2 regions of the Herbaspirillum sp. FG34 genome follow, and region 2 is predicted to be linked to the other one. Evidence: predicted binding sites of a transcription regulator. Region 2 holds the regulator's gene; the other holds the start of a gene.
What was found. The regulator sigma-54, encoded in region 2, starts transcription at its own class of promoters, with help from an activator protein. The targets are predictions, from matches to a motif close to TGGCANGNAANCTGCTTT.
Positions count from the first base shown of each region.

Region 1: a site for sigma-54 is predicted at 2,307-2,324, ahead of ACODSZ_RS17540 (TorF family putative porin). Genes of this name have one in related genera too.

Region 1 is NZ_JBMDJS010000014.1:132,990-140,336, reverse strand. Features, by position in the region: gene ACODSZ_RS17550 (ammonium transporter) at 1-1,096, opposite strand, end outside; gene ACODSZ_RS17545 (P-II family nitrogen regulator) at 1,112-1,450, opposite strand; gene ACODSZ_RS17540 (TorF family putative porin) at 1,463-2,245, opposite strand; gene ACODSZ_RS17535 (accessory factor UbiK family protein) at 2,668-2,913, shown strand; gene ACODSZ_RS17530 (YifB family Mg chelatase-like AAA ATPase) at 2,987-4,510, shown strand; gene ACODSZ_RS17525 (OPT family oligopeptide transporter) at 4,518-6,524, opposite strand; gene ACODSZ_RS17520 (hypothetical protein) at 6,667-7,194, shown strand.
Region 2 is NZ_JBMDJS010000017.1:77,202-84,548, forward strand. Features, by position in the region: gene ACODSZ_RS19000 (KdsC family phosphatase) at 1-62, shown strand, start outside; gene lptC (LPS export ABC transporter periplasmic protein LptC) at 59-667, shown strand; gene lptA (lipopolysaccharide transport periplasmic protein LptA) at 719-1,327, shown strand; gene lptB (LPS export ABC transporter ATP-binding protein) at 1,330-2,073, shown strand; gene ACODSZ_RS19020 (RNA polymerase factor sigma-54) at 2,173-3,663, shown strand; gene hpf (ribosome hibernation-promoting factor, HPF/YfiA family) at 3,817-4,179, shown strand; gene grxD (Grx4 family monothiol glutaredoxin) at 4,555-4,866, shown strand; gene ACODSZ_RS19035 (UbiX family flavin prenyltransferase) at 4,892-5,494, shown strand; gene ACODSZ_RS19040 (SDR family oxidoreductase) at 5,664-6,422, opposite strand; gene mdeB (alpha-ketoglutarate dehydrogenase) at 6,588-7,347, opposite strand, start outside.

The sequences.
Region 1 (7,347 bases), on a different contig from region 2:
GGCCAGCGACGGCACCGGAAGCGGCACCCAGCATGGAAGGCTTGCCCTTGCCGATCCATTCGCCGAAGCTCCAGGACAGCACGGCAGCAGCAGTAGCCAGGATGGTGTTGACGAAGGCCAGGGCAGCAGTGCCGTTGGCTTCCAGACCGGAACCGGCGTTGAAGCCGAACCAGCCGAACCACAGCAACGAGGCACCGACCATGGTCAGGGTCAGGCTATGGGGCTTGAAGGCTTCCTTGCCGAAACCGATACGCTTGCCGATCACGTAGGAACCGACCAGGCCGGCAATGGCGGCGTTGATGTGCACCACGGTGCCACCAGCGTAATCCAGCGCGCCCTTCTGGAACAGCCAGCCCGAGATGGCGGTCGCCTTTTCAGCGGCAGCAGCGTCGGTGAAGGCGTCCGGACCCGGCCAGAACCAGACCATGTGGGCCATCGGCAGGTAGGAGAAGGTGAACCACAGGATCGAGAACAGGATCACCGCCGAGAACTTCACGCGTTCGGCGAAGGAACCGATGATCAGCGCCACGGTGATGGCGGCAAACGCACCCTGGAAGGCCACGAAGACCAGTTCCGGAATGACCACGCCCTTGCTGAAGGTGCCGGTGTTGGAGTCACCCGTCAAGCCGTGCAGGAACAGTCGGTCGAATCCGCCGAAGAAGGCATTGCCCTCGGTGAACGCGATGCTGTAGCCGTAGACGAACCACAGGATGTAGATCAGCGAGAAGATCATGAAGCACTGCATCAGCACCGACAGCATGTTCTTGCTGCGGACCAGGCCGCCGTAGAACAGACCCAGGCCAGGCAGGGTCATGAGGATGACGAAGGCGGTACAGACCAGCATCCAGGCGGTATCGCCCTTGTTGGGCACCGGTGCCGGCGCGGCAGCAGCAGCGGCCGGTGCGGCGGGAGCCGCCGCCGGGGCAGCGGCGTCAGCCTTGGGCGCAGCCGGAGCGGCAGCGGCCGGGGCAGCGGCGGTGGCCGCTGCGGCTTCAGGCTTGGGCGCGTCCTGCGCCTGGGCCGGAGCGGTAAAGCCTACCGCCAACAACAGCGCGCCAATGGCGAGCGCGCCGGAAAACATTTTCTTCATGCTCATTAGAATTCCCCTTTTTTACAGAGCGTCTTTACCGGTCTCGCCGGTGCGGATACGGATCACATCCAGCAGGTCCTGGACGAAGATCTTGCCGTCGCCGATCTTGCCGGTGCGGGCAGCAGTCTCGATGGCTTCCAGGGCGCGTTCGACGATGGCGTCGTCGACGGCCGCCTCGATCTTGGTCTTGGGCAGGAAATCGACCACATACTCGGCACCGCGATACAGCTCGGTATGGCCTTTCTGACGACCGAAGCCCTTGACTTCAGTCACGGTGATGCCTTGCACACCGATCGCGGAGAGGGCTTCACGCACCTCGTCCAGCTTGAACGGTTTGATGATCGCTGTGATCAGTTTCATACGAACCTCTTGTTAGAAAGTTTTGCTGATGGAGAAGACGAAGCCGTTCTTGCCGACGTTCTTGGTGCCATCCGATGCCGGGGTGGTCGTCACGCCGTCCTTCAGGTCGGTACCGACATAGGCCAGGCCCAGGGTGATGCCGGCAGCGTCGTCGAAGGTCTTGGACAGGCCGACCTTCCAGTCGGTGTAGCTGAACTGGCCGGGGTTGCCACGCACGTTCTGGTGACCGAGGTGCAGACCGAGCATGACGCCATAGTAGGTCTCGATGTTGGCACCCAGATCGAAGTACTGGCTGTACTTGCTGTTGACGGCGCCGAACAGGTTGGTCAGCGATTGCGAATACTTGAAATAGGCCGGACCGTAACCGACCTGACCGTACAGTTCGAAGGTATTGGCGTTCTTGGCGCCGCTGTTGGCCAGGGTGTTGCCCGGGTAGTAGTAGTACAGGCCGCCGACGTCATAGGTGAAACCGCCGCCGATGTCACCGCGCTTGCCGCCGTAGATGTCCCACTCGACGTTACCCTTGGTATCGGTACCGGTGAGGGTGCCGGCGTCCTTGATCCACTTGATGTTGCTCAGCCAGGTGCCGGCGTACAGACCGGTCGGGTTGTGCGTGTAGTCAGCACCTACCTGCAGCGCCGGGTCGAAACGGGTCTGGGTCAGGCCGCGGTAGCGGTAGTCGCTCACCACGGCGGCGTTGAAGCTCAATTCATTATCCGGCTTGGCGTCTTCGGCGCGGGCCACGGTAGAAACGAAGGATGCGGCGATGGCTGTTGCAAGAATCAGTTTCTTCATGACTTTCCCTCTGGTTTATGTTTGAACAATAAAGTCGTTTTTTTGTCTTTGCCCAAACCCTTTAGCAGGAGCCGTGCCATGTCCGTTCGGCAAGGCAGACTTGTCTTTTTGCGTGAAACCAGAGATTTGCAACGATTTTTTTCGAGAACAGCTTCAAAATAGTGCATCAAGCCTGTCGATGCACGTCATTGGTGCGATATTGCTTGTTTTTTGTCAAACCTGCATCGGACGCGGCAATCACATTTTGGTGCGTGGGTGGTGGGCGAGGCCAGGATCACCAAGTCGGCGCATTTCTCGAAAGAAAATTCAACCTCGTGACGGCACCTGTGCACAAAAATGCAGTCTGTACAGGACATCGCGGTTTGAGGATGAGCGGGAAACCGCTAAACTTGCAGTACAGCTATCAGCCAAGGAGATCCGACATGGACAAGCCCCCATTTTTTGAAGACCTGCAATCCAAGATCAACAAGGCGATCGAGAACTCTCCGGCCAAGGACATCGAGAAGAACGTCAAGGCCATGCTGAGTCAGGGTTTTGCCAAGCTGGACCTGGTCACGCGCGAGGAATTCGACGTCCAGGCCCAGGTGCTGGCCAAGACCCGTGCCCGCCTGGAGGCGCTGGAAGCGCGTGTTGCCGAGCTTGAGGCTCAGCAAAAACAGACTCCATGATCCTGGCCCGGACACTTTTCTCTTTTTCTCCCCCTTCCCTTCTTCCTGCTGACAAGCTGCCGGGCGCATTGCGATGAGCCTGGCAGTCTTGCGCAGCCGCGCCCTGGCCGGCATGAGCGCCCCGCCTGTGACGGTCGAGGTGCACCTGGCCAATGGCTTGCCGGCCTTTACCATCGTCGGGCTCCCCGAAGCCGAGGTCAAGGAAGCCCGTGATCGCGTTCGGGCAGCGCTGCAAAACGCCCGGTTTGAATTCCCTGCCCGCCGCATCACCGTCAACCTCGCTCCGGCCGACCTGCCCAAGGAATCCGGACGCTTCGATCTGCCCATTGCGCTGGGCATCCTGGCCGCCTCCGAGCAGATTCCTGCGGACCGGCTGGACGATCATGAATATGCGGGAGAGCTGTCGCTGTCGGGCCAGTTGCTGCCCATTCGCGGCGCGCTGGCCATGACCTGCGCCATCCAGCGGGAGCACCAGGAACACGGCCAGCCACGCAGCTTCATCCTGCCGGCGGCCAATGCCGACGAAGCGGCACTGCTGCCCGAGGCGCACATCCTTCCCGCCAGGTCCTTGCTGGAGGTCTGCAGCCACTTCAGTACGCGCGACCCTGCGGCCCGGCTGCAGCGGCACCCGCCACGGTCGGCAGTGGACGTGCCGACCTATCCGGATTTCAGCGACATCAAAGGGCAGTTACAGGCGCGACGCGCGATGGAAGTGGCCGCGGCCGGCCAGCACAGCATCCTGCTGGTCGGGCCACCCGGTGCCGGCAAGTCGATGCTGGCCACGCGCTTGCCCGGCATCCTGCCGCCGATGACGCTGGAAGAGGCCTTGGAGTCAGCGGCGGTGCAATCCTTGAGCGGCAGTGTCGACATGGATCGCTGGCGCCAACGCCCCTATCGCGCACCGCACCACACCGCCTCCGCCGTGGCGCTGGTCGGCGGCGGCAGTTCACCCCGGCCCGGAGAAATCTCGCTGGCGCATCATGGGGTCCTGTTCCTCGACGAGATCGCCGAGTACCCGCGCAGCGTGCTTGACGTGCTGCGCCAGCCGATGGAATCGGGGCATATCGTGATATCGCGGGCGGCGCGGCAGGCACGGTTCCCGGCGCGCTTCCAGCTCATTGCGGCGATGAATCCCTGTCCGTGCGGACTGCATGGTGATCCGCAAGGCCGCTGCCGCTGTACGCCCGAGCTGGTCAAGCGCTACCAGGCGCGCCTGTCCGGTCCGCTGCTGGACCGCATCGACATGCAGATCCATGTGAGCGCCCTGAGCCCCGCCGAACTGGCCAGCCAGCAGCCGGGCGAATCCAGCGCCGCCATCGCGAAGCGCGTCGCACGCGCCTTTGAACGTCAATGGCAGCGCCAAGGCAAACCCAACAGCCAGCTCGGTGGCAGCCAAATCGACCGGTACTGCCAGCACGACGATGCCGCGGCCCAACTGCTGCAGGCCGCCATGCTGCGGCTGAACTGGTCGGCGCGGGCCTATCACCGGGTGCTGAAACTGGCCCGCACCATCGCCGACCTGGCCGATGCCCAACACATCCTGCAGACGCACGTGGCCGAGGCGGTCCAGTATCGGCGCATGCTGGGCGGGTATTAGGGCCTCTTCAGCGCGCCGGCAGGATGCGCCGCGCAAAGGCGATCAGTACCAGCGCCAGCGCGACCAGTCCAAGCCACTGTGCGGTCGACTCAAACGCGCCCGACACCACGGCCAGCGGTGCATCCTTGCCGGTAAAGCCGATGATGGCCGCCAAGAGCACGCCGACCAGACTCTCCCCGACGATCAGGCCGGATGCCACCAGAATGCCACGCTGACGCGGCTGGTCCGCATAGGCCTGCGGATCGGCACCAGCGGCCAGCGCACGACGCCGCAATGCGCGTTCAATCAGCCAGCCCAGCAAGGCCCCCAGGAACAGGGCGCTACTGACCATCGGCGGCAGGTAGATGCCGATGCCTACCGCCAGCACCGGAAGGCGCGCCACACCGCCACGACGGGCCAGCAGCCAGTCGATGACGATGAGCACGATGCCCAGCGCCACCCCCACGCCCAGCATGGTCCAGTTCAGCTCACGGGTGAAGATGCCGGTCGCGATGGCCGTCATCAGCGTGGCTTGTGGCGCCGCCAGGGCCTGCGCCGCATCCATGCCGGCGCGCGGCAGGGCACCGGTGAAGCCGTAGGCGTTGTAGAGCAGATTGAGCACCGGAGGAATGATCAGCGCACCCACCACGCAACCGACCAGCAGCGCCACCTGCTGGCGCCAGGGCGTGGCGCCGACCAGCTGGCCGGTCTTCAGGTCTTGCAGGTTGTCATTGGCAATGGCGGCCACCGCGATGATGGCGGCGGTCACGAACAGCGCCACCGCGATGGCCAGCTTGCTGCCGTCGGGGGTGGCCAGCAGCGGATCGACCGCGCCCGAGACCAGCAGCAGCACCGACACCAGAATCACCGCCACGATGCCGATACCGGAAATCGGGCTGGAGGAGGAACCGATGAGCCCGGCCATGTAGCCGCAGGCCGCCGCCACCAGGAAGCCGAACACGAAGGCAAACACCACCGCATAGACGATCAGCCCGATGAACAGCGCCGGCGACACCGGCGCCTCCGACAGGAAGGAGGCAAACACCACCGCCAGCAGCGCAATCATGGCCAGGCTGATGGCGATGATCCAGCGCGGCGACATGTCCTGATCGGTGCGCTCGGTGCTGCCCTGCTGGCGCCGCGCGAGCGTCGACAGCGAGGCCTTGACGCCTTCGAGCATGGGTTTGAAGAGCGTGGCCAGGGTCCAGACCGCCGCCACGCCGATCATGCCGGCACCGATGAAGCGCACCTGGCTTTTCCACAGCCCATTGGCGAAGTCCGACATGGCCACGTCAGCCGCATGCGGGGTCACCGCCGTGAGATAAGGCACGGCCACGCCCCAGGCAATCACCAGCCCGATCAGGATGGCGATGCCGGAGACGATGCCGATCATGTAGCCCGCCCCCACCAGCGCCAGCGAAAATCCCATGGTCAGACGCACCACCGAGGCCCCGGCGGTGAACCAGAGGCTGATGCTTTCGGCAAACAACTTCAGTCCGCTGGCAATCACGCTGAAGGCTGCTGCCAGGGTGCCGCCGAAGAGAATATCGCGCAGGCCGCGCCGGGTTTGCTCGCCACCGTCGGCGTCGGCACTGCCCACGCGCAGGATTTCAGCGGCCGCCACCCCTTCCGGATAGGGCAGCGCGCTTTGCACCACCATCACCCGGCGCAGCGGAATGGAAAACATCACGCCCAGCATGCCGCCGGCGGCGCAGATGCCCAGCGTCTGCAGGAAGGGGAAGCCCTGCCAGTGGCCCATCATCACCAGGCCCGGCAGGATGAAGATGATGGAAGACAAGGTGCCGGCCGCAGACGCCTGGGTCTGGACCATGTTGTTTTCCAGGATGTTGGCATTGGAGAACAGGCGCAGCACCGCCATCGAAATCACCGCAGCGGGAATGGCCGAGGAAAAGGTCAGGCCGACCTTCAGGCCAAGATAGACGTTGGAGGCGGTAAACACCACCGTGATGAGCGCGCCCAGCAACATGCCGCGCAGGGTCAGTTCCGGCAGGCCGGTTTGGGTATGTTGATTCATATCGGTCGAGGGGGTCCGTTTCGATGCGTTCTTATACCGCAAGAATTGCGCGCAGACCATCGGACAAACGCGTTATTTGCTTCATATTGGCTTGCAAGCGCCTTTGTTATGATGCCTCTCTCGCCGTTTTCGGACCGTTGCCATGCGCCCTCTTCGTCCTGCCCTGCTGTTGCTGTCGCTGGCCTGCCTGTGCCTGGCGGCCTGTTCGCCGCGCTACAACTGGCGCGAAGCCAGCGACAACGGTGCGCATTTCGTGGTGCTGCTGCCAGCCAAGCCGGCCAGCGTGACGCGCCCGGTGGACCTGGACGGCCCCAAGGTCGACATGAGCATGACCGCCGCCGAGGTCGACGGCCTCACCTTCGCCGTGGGTACGGCCGAGCTGCCCGATGCGGCAGCGGCCGACCGGGCGCTGGACGCGATGCGCACCGCCCTGCTCAACAACATCGGCGGCCAGCCGCAAGGCTCGCCGCGCTGGCCCGGCAAAACCACGGGCCTGACGCGCACGCTCGATCTGGATGCGCACGGCGCGGCCCGGGGCCGCCCCCTGCGGCTGGTGGCCCGCCTGGCGGTACGGGAACGCCGGGTGTACCAGATTCTCATCGTAGGGGAAGAAAAAGCCTTCACCGAGGAAAATATTGAAACCTTTTTCAGCTCTTTCAAACCAAGCTGAGCGGGGCCGAGCCGGATGACAAGATTCCGGCTAGCAGAGTATTCTTGTGTTGCCTGTCACTCCAAACGGGCATTCCCGCAGAAATGCGGATGCAGTCTGCAGCGCATTTCCAGCGCGTGCGCGTTGACGTACGCGCCCCAAAAAACGTTTTCA
Region 2 (7,347 bases):
GCGACCTGGTGCTGGCCGCACAAGGCAACTACGAGGCGGCGCTGGCGCCGTACCTGGCATGAGCGGGCGCAGCGGCGAACGCCAGGCCGAACGCATCCGCCTGGCGGTGATCCTGGTGATCCTGATCGCGGCGGCCCTGGGCAGCTTCTGGGTCATGCAGGTCATGCGCGCCTCCGGCGACCAGCAGCCGGCGCAGCGTCCGCGCGGCAAACCCGACTACTATCTGGAAAACTTCAGCTACGTGAAGATGGGTCCGACCGGCCTGCCGCGCTATGACGTTTCCGGCGTCAAGATGGTGCACTTCCCCAGCGATGACTCCTTCGAGATCACCAAGCCGGTGGTGCACAACCTGGACCAGAATCAGGCGCCCATGCAGCTCTATTCGGATACCGCACGGGTCACCGACGACCAGACCCAGATCCACATGTACGGCAATGCCAATGCAATCCGCGCGCCCTACAAGGGCCGCGAAGAAATGCACCTGGTCTCGCAATACCTGCTGCTGTTACCCGATGATGAAATCGTCAAGACCGACAAGCCGGTCGCCATGACCATGGGGACCACGCGCCTCAATGGGGTGGGCATGGTGGCCAACAATGCGACGCAGGTGGTGCAGCTGCTCGGCAATGTACGCGGCTATTACGAGCCCGCACCGAAGAAACGCTAAGCCGGTTCAGTCCGGCACAAGAACGCCAAGAATCGAACAGACAGGAAACCAATGAAACGCTCACTCTTACTGCCGATGCTGATGCTGGCTGCCGTGTGCGGTGTGGCCAACGCCGAGAAGGCGGACTCCACCAAGCCCACCAACATCGAGGCAGACCAGATGGTCTATGACGACGTGCGCCAGGTGAAGACCTTCACCGGCAACGTCGTGATGACACGTGGCACCCTGATCATCAAGGCCGGCCGCGTGGTATTGACGACCGATCAGTACGGTTATGAAAATGCGGTGCTGTATGCCGCGCCTGGTGCGCTGGCAACCTTCCGCCAGAAGCGTGACGGCGGCCCCAATCTGTGGATCGAAGGCCAGGCCGAGCGCATCGAGTATTCGGAGCAGACGGAAGTGTCCAAGCTGTTCCAGCGCGCCCACATCCAGCGCATGGACGGCGACCGCATCACCGATGAAGTCAACGGCGAATTCATTTCCTATGACAGCCGCGCCGAATTCTATTCGGTCAACAACACTGCCAGCGGCCAGAGCAAGCCGGGCGCGGGCCGCATCACGGCCGTGATCCAGCCCAAGAACCCGCCGCCGGCCACGGACGCCCAGCCCGCAGCACCGGCCCAGCCGGCAGCGCGTCGTCAGAACGGAAAGGACCAGTAAGGATGGTAGCCAGTTCGCTGGTCGTTCGCGGCCTGAAGAAAAGTTACGGCGCGCGCCAGGTGGTGCGCGATGTCTCGATGGAAGTGCGCAGCGGCGAAGTGGTCGGCCTGCTCGGCCCCAATGGTGCCGGCAAGACCACCTCGTTCTACATGATCGTGGGGCTGGTACCCTCCGATGGCGGCGAGATCGACCTGGATGGCGCGCCCATTTCGCGCATGCCCATTCACAAGCGCGCCACCATGGGCCTGTCCTACCTGCCGCAGGAAGCCTCGGTGTTTCGCAAGCTGACGGTGGAAGACAACATCCGCGCCGTGCTGGAGCTGCGCCAGGAAGACGGCAAGCCGCTCTCGCGCGATGAAATCGAGGGCCGCCTCAACAACCTGCTGCACGAACTTCAAATCGAAAAGCTGCGCGAAAGCCAGGCCCTGTCACTGTCGGGCGGTGAGCGCCGACGCGTCGAGATCGCTCGCGCGCTGGCCACCGATCCGCGCTTCGTGCTGCTCGATGAACCGTTTGCCGGTATCGACCCGATTGCGGTGATCGAGATCCAGCGTATCGTGCGCTTCCTCAAGGAGCGCGGCATCGGCGTGCTCATCACCGACCACAACGTGCGCGAGACGCTGGGCATCTGCGATCGCGCCTACATCATCAACCAGGGCACGGTGCTGGCCAGCGGCAATCCGGAAGAGATCATTGCCAACGAGTCGGTACGCCGCGTCTATCTGGGCGAGCACTTCCGCATGTAAGCAGCACAGTCGCCCTACGTATCGAGCATCACCGACACCCAGGCATCACGCAACGACAGGCACAGCAACCCGCGGGCCACGCCGCTTTCAGAAAGACAGATGAAACAGTCGCTCCAGTTACGTACCTCGCAGCACCTCGCATTGACGCCGCAACTGCAGCAGTCGATCAGGCTGCTGCAACTGTCGACGCTGGAACTGCACCAGGAACTGGAACAGATCCTCTCCGACAATCCCCTGCTGGAGCGTCTCGATGACGCTCTCGACAATTCGGTGCGTCTGCTGGCCGACGGTGCCGTCTCCAGTTCGCCTTCCAGTGGCGTGGCCGACACCCCTCATGAAAACAGCGGCGAAGCGACGCCCGCTGCCAGCGATGGCGATTCCAGCTTCGAGTACCAGGACAACAATCCGGACACCGGTGTCACCGGTGATGCCGACTGGAGCTTCGATGACGTCGCCCGCAGCGGCAAGTCACCCGATGACGACGATGCCCGCCCGCAGCTGGAAGCCCATGAACTGACCCTGCGCGAACACCTGCTGGAACAGATCCGCGTGACTGCGCGCACCCTGCGCGATCGTGCGCTGCTGGAACTGCTCACCGATGCGCTCGACGAGAGCGGCTATCTGGAAGAACCGCTGGAGGACATCCTCGCGCGCCTGCCTGAAGAGCTGGGTATCGACATGGAAGAGCTGTCGATTTCGCTCAAGCTGCTGCAGAGCCTGGACCCGGCCGGCGTGGGCGCGCGCAGTGCCGGCGAATGCCTGGCCTTGCAGATCCGCCGCCTGCCCAAGATCCCCTTTGTCACGCGCAAGCTGGCGCTGAGGATCGTTGAGGATTACCTGCCGCTGTTCGCCCAGCGCGACTTCAACAAGATCAAGAAGGCCCTCGATTGTGACGACGAAGACCTGCGTGAAGCCCAGGCCGTGATCCGCCAGTGCCGTCCGCATCCGGGTGCCGAATTCGCGCGTGACGCCTCGGACTACGTGGTGCCGGACGTGATTGTCAAGCAGACAAAGAACGGCTGGCAGGTCATGCTCAACCATGAGGTCATGCCCAAGCTGCGCGTCAATGCGATGTACGCCAGTGCCTTGAAGCAGGCCAAGGGCGAAGGTTCGCTGTCCTCGCAGTTGCAGGAAGCCAAGTGGCTCATCAAGAACATGCGGCAACGTTTCGATACGATTTTGCGCGTCGCGCAGGCTATTGTGGAACGTCAAAGAAACTTCTTTTCCCATGGTGCAGTGGCCATGCGCCCCCTTGTGCTGCGTGAAATTGCTGATACACTGGGTCTACACGAGAGCACCATCTCTCGCGTGACGACTCAGAAATACATGCTCACTCCGCATGGTATGTTTGAGTTGAAATACTTCTTCGGTAGCCACGTCGCGACTGAAACCGGAGGCGAAGCTTCCTCCACCGCGATACGGGCGCTGATCAAACAGTTGATAGGAGCCGAAAACCCGCAGACCCCATTATCCGATAGCAAGATTGCGGATATGCTGGCAGAACAAGGCATGGTGGTCGCGCGACGCACAGTCGCCAAATACCGCGAAGTGTTGAAGATTCCGCCAGTCAATCTCCGCAAGTCCCTCTGAGTTTTTCCTCAGTTTTTCTGCAGTACCGTTGCTGTGTTCAGGCAAGCATCCCGACTGATGCCCACGCCATCCGACACGAAGACCGTGCCCGTGGTACAGCTGCAGCAGGATCGATTGCACGAACCTCCAGTGACTTCACGATAGGAGTCTTGTATGAATCTGACCATCAGTGGACACCACCTCGAACTGACCCCCGCCATCCGGGAATACGTGCAAAGCAAGCTCTCGCGTATCAAGCGCCATTTCGACAACGTGATCGACGTCAGCGTGATCCTGAGCGTAGATAAACTCACAGAAAAGGAAAAGCGCCAAAAAGCGGAAATCAACGTCCACATCAAGGGGAAGGATCTACATGCGGAAAGCATCGCACACGACCTCTACGCTGCCATTGACACCCTGATCGACAAGCTCGATCGCCAGGTCATCAAGCACAAGGACAAGTTGCAGGAGCATCACTCCACTGCCAAGCGCCTGCCGGACGACACGCCCGAGGATGCGGTAGCCGGAGCGGCATAAGCCAGGACACCAACGGCAAGCCACCTCGCAGCCTGCAGGGCTGCTGAGAAAGCCAGCCGGATTTCACGAGGAAGGGGCGCGCAAGCGCCCTTTTTCATTGGGGCCACAGCATCTAGCGATGCCTGTGGAAAAAATATAAATCATTACGCCGGGCAACTTCCCGGCAAAACCGCAGTGAACATTGTTCATCGCTCTGCTTGAATGTCTTGCGCAGCACCCTCATCTGCTACCCAGAGCAAACTGCATACGGTATAAATCATTTCCTTGATGCAATTTCCCGCCGGCTCGGACGGACGAATGGCGTGCTGCCGATTTCAACGCGCCTGCCGGCTTTTCCCTATAATGTCGGGCAATCCCATTTTTAAAGGCACAGCCATGAGCGACGTCCAATCCTGGATCAAAGAAACCGTGACCCAAAACCCTGTGGTGCTGTTCATGAAGGGCACTGCACAGTTCCCGCAATGCGGCTTTTCCGGCAAGGCCATCCAGCTGCTCAAGGCCAGCGGCGCCGAGAACATCGTCACCGTCAACGTGCTGGAAAGCCCCGACGTGCGCCAGGGCATCAAGGAATACTCGAACTGGCCGACCATTCCCCAGCTGTACGTGAAGGGTGAATTCGTCGGTGGCTCCGACATCATGAGCGAGATGTACGCCTCGGGCGAGCTGCAGACCCTGATCAAGGGCTGAGTCTGCCCTGCCCTGTAGAGCGCGCATGAGTGCTTCTTCCAGTCAGCCCCGCCAGCGCCTGATCGTTGCGATCACCGGGGCCACCGGGGCCATCTATGGTGTCCGGCTGCTGGAACACCTGCGCAAGCATGGTCAGGTCGAGACGCATCTGATGGTCTCCGAAGCCGGCGTGCTCAATCTGCATCAGGAACTGGACATGCGGCGCAAGGATGTGGAAGCGCTGGCCGATGTGGTGCACAACGTGCGCGATGTCGGCGCGTGCATCGCCAGTGGCTCGTTCGCCTCTGCCGGCATGGTGGTGGCGCCCTGTTCGATGAAGACCCTGGCCGCCGTGGCGCATGGCCTCTCCGACAATCTCATCACCCGTGCAGCCGATGTGGTGCTCAAGGAACGCCGCCGACTGGTGCTGATGGTGCGCGAGACCCCGTTCAATCTGGCCCATCTGCGCAACATGACGTCGGTCACGGAAATGGGCGGCGTGATCTTCCCGCCCCTGCCCGGCTTCTACCAGCGCCCTGCGTCCATGGAAGAAATGGTGGATCACACGCTGGGGCGCGTGCTGGACATGTTCGGGATTTCCATGCAGTTGACGCCGGAGTGGCAGGGCATGAAGGGCAATCCGGGCTGACGCTCTTCGTGTCCCGCAACATCTCTTCCGACGCCGGATTGCAAATATCTCAGATTGGCGTGGGTCCTGCGCTGTTCATCGGCTAGAGGATCAAGCCTTTCACCGCTTCAGAAAAATGGCCGCAGCTCATCACTGCGGCCATTTCTTCATCTGGCAAAGGAAAGCCGGCTCAACCCCGCCCGATATAGGGCATCTTGGTCGCCATCACGGTCATGAACTGCACATTGGCCTCCAGCGGCAGGCTGTCCATGTAGAGGATGGCCCGGGCCACGTGTTCGGCATCCATGGTCGGCTCGACCTTGGTGGAGCCGTCGGCCTGCAGCGTCCCCTTCTTCATCAGGGTGGTCATGTCGGTGGAGGCATTGCCGATATCGATCTGGCCGCAGGCGATGTCATAGGCGCGGCCATCCAGCGAGGTGGCCTTGGTCAGACCCGTGATGGCGTGCTTGGTCGCGGTATAGGATGCCGAGAACGGACGCGGTGCATGCGCCGAAATCGAACCATTGTTGATGATGCGGCCACCGCGCGGCGACTGCTCCTTCATGATGCGGAAGGCTTCCTGGGTGCAGAGGAAAACCCCGGTCAGGTTGATGTCCACGGCCGCCTTCCACTGCTCCACGCTCAGTTCTTCCAGCGACACCGGCGGGGCGAAGATGCCGGCATTGTTGAACAGCATGTCCAGCCGCCCGAAGCGTTCGCGCGTCCTGGCGAAGAGCTGCTTCACCGACGCCGGATCAGTCACGTCGGCCGCCACCACCAGCGCATGGGCAGCGTGTTCAGCGGCCAGCCTGACCGTCTCTTCCAGCGCCTCCTGGCGACGTCCGGCCAGCGTCACGCCATAGCCTTCGCGCAGCAGCGCCAGGGTGATCTGCCGGCCGATGCCGGAACCTGCGCCGGTCACCAGCGCAATACGTTTGGGTGCAGCCATCGTGTGTACTCCTCACTCACGGTATGTCATGGACGATGCGCATCACGGCGCAATAAAAAACCGCCCGTGATGCACGGGCGGTTTTCACTATAGCAAACACGGGGTCGCGCCAGATGAGAGATTTTCAATCCGGCGGCCCGGCATTCATCTGTTGCCTCTCACGCTTCATACCGTGGAAGACAGGGGCTTGCCGGTATCGATACCCAAGGTCCGCGCCGCGTCTTCCAAGCGCGCACGATCCTCCCCCCACACTTCACACAAGGCCGTATACGCAATCCAGCGCGCATCGATCTCGAAGAAGTCACGCAGATTCACCCGCGTATCGCTGCGACCAAACCCGTCCGTACCCAAGGTCACATACGGCGCCGGCACGAACGCGCGGATGCTCTCGGGCAAGCTGCGGATGTAATCGCTCACCGCGATCACCGGCGCTGCGCTGCCTTGCAATTGCGCCGTTACATAGGGCTGGGCCGGGCTGGCCGACAGGCGCTGTGCACGTTGCGCCGCCACGCCATCACGTGCCAGCTCGGTATAGCTGGTCACGCTCCACACCTCGGCCTCGATCTGCCAGTGCTGCTGCAGCAGCGCCGCTGCGGCCACGGCCTCCTTGAGAATGGGGCCCGAGCCCAGCAAGCGCACCTGCGCACCCGCCTTGCTACCCAGGCAGTACAAACCGCGCAGGATCCCCTCCTGCACGCCGTCCGGCAGACTTGGCTGAGCCTCGTTCTCGTTGGTGACAGTGATGTAGTAGAACACGTCATCACCGCGTTCCATCATGCGGCGCATGCCCTCATCCAGGATCACCGCCAGCTCATACGCATAGGCCGGGTCGTACGAAACACAGTTGGGAATCGACGCTGCCGTCACCAGGCTGTTGCCATCCTGATGCTGCAGGCCCTCGCCGCCCAGTGTGGTGCGCCCCGAG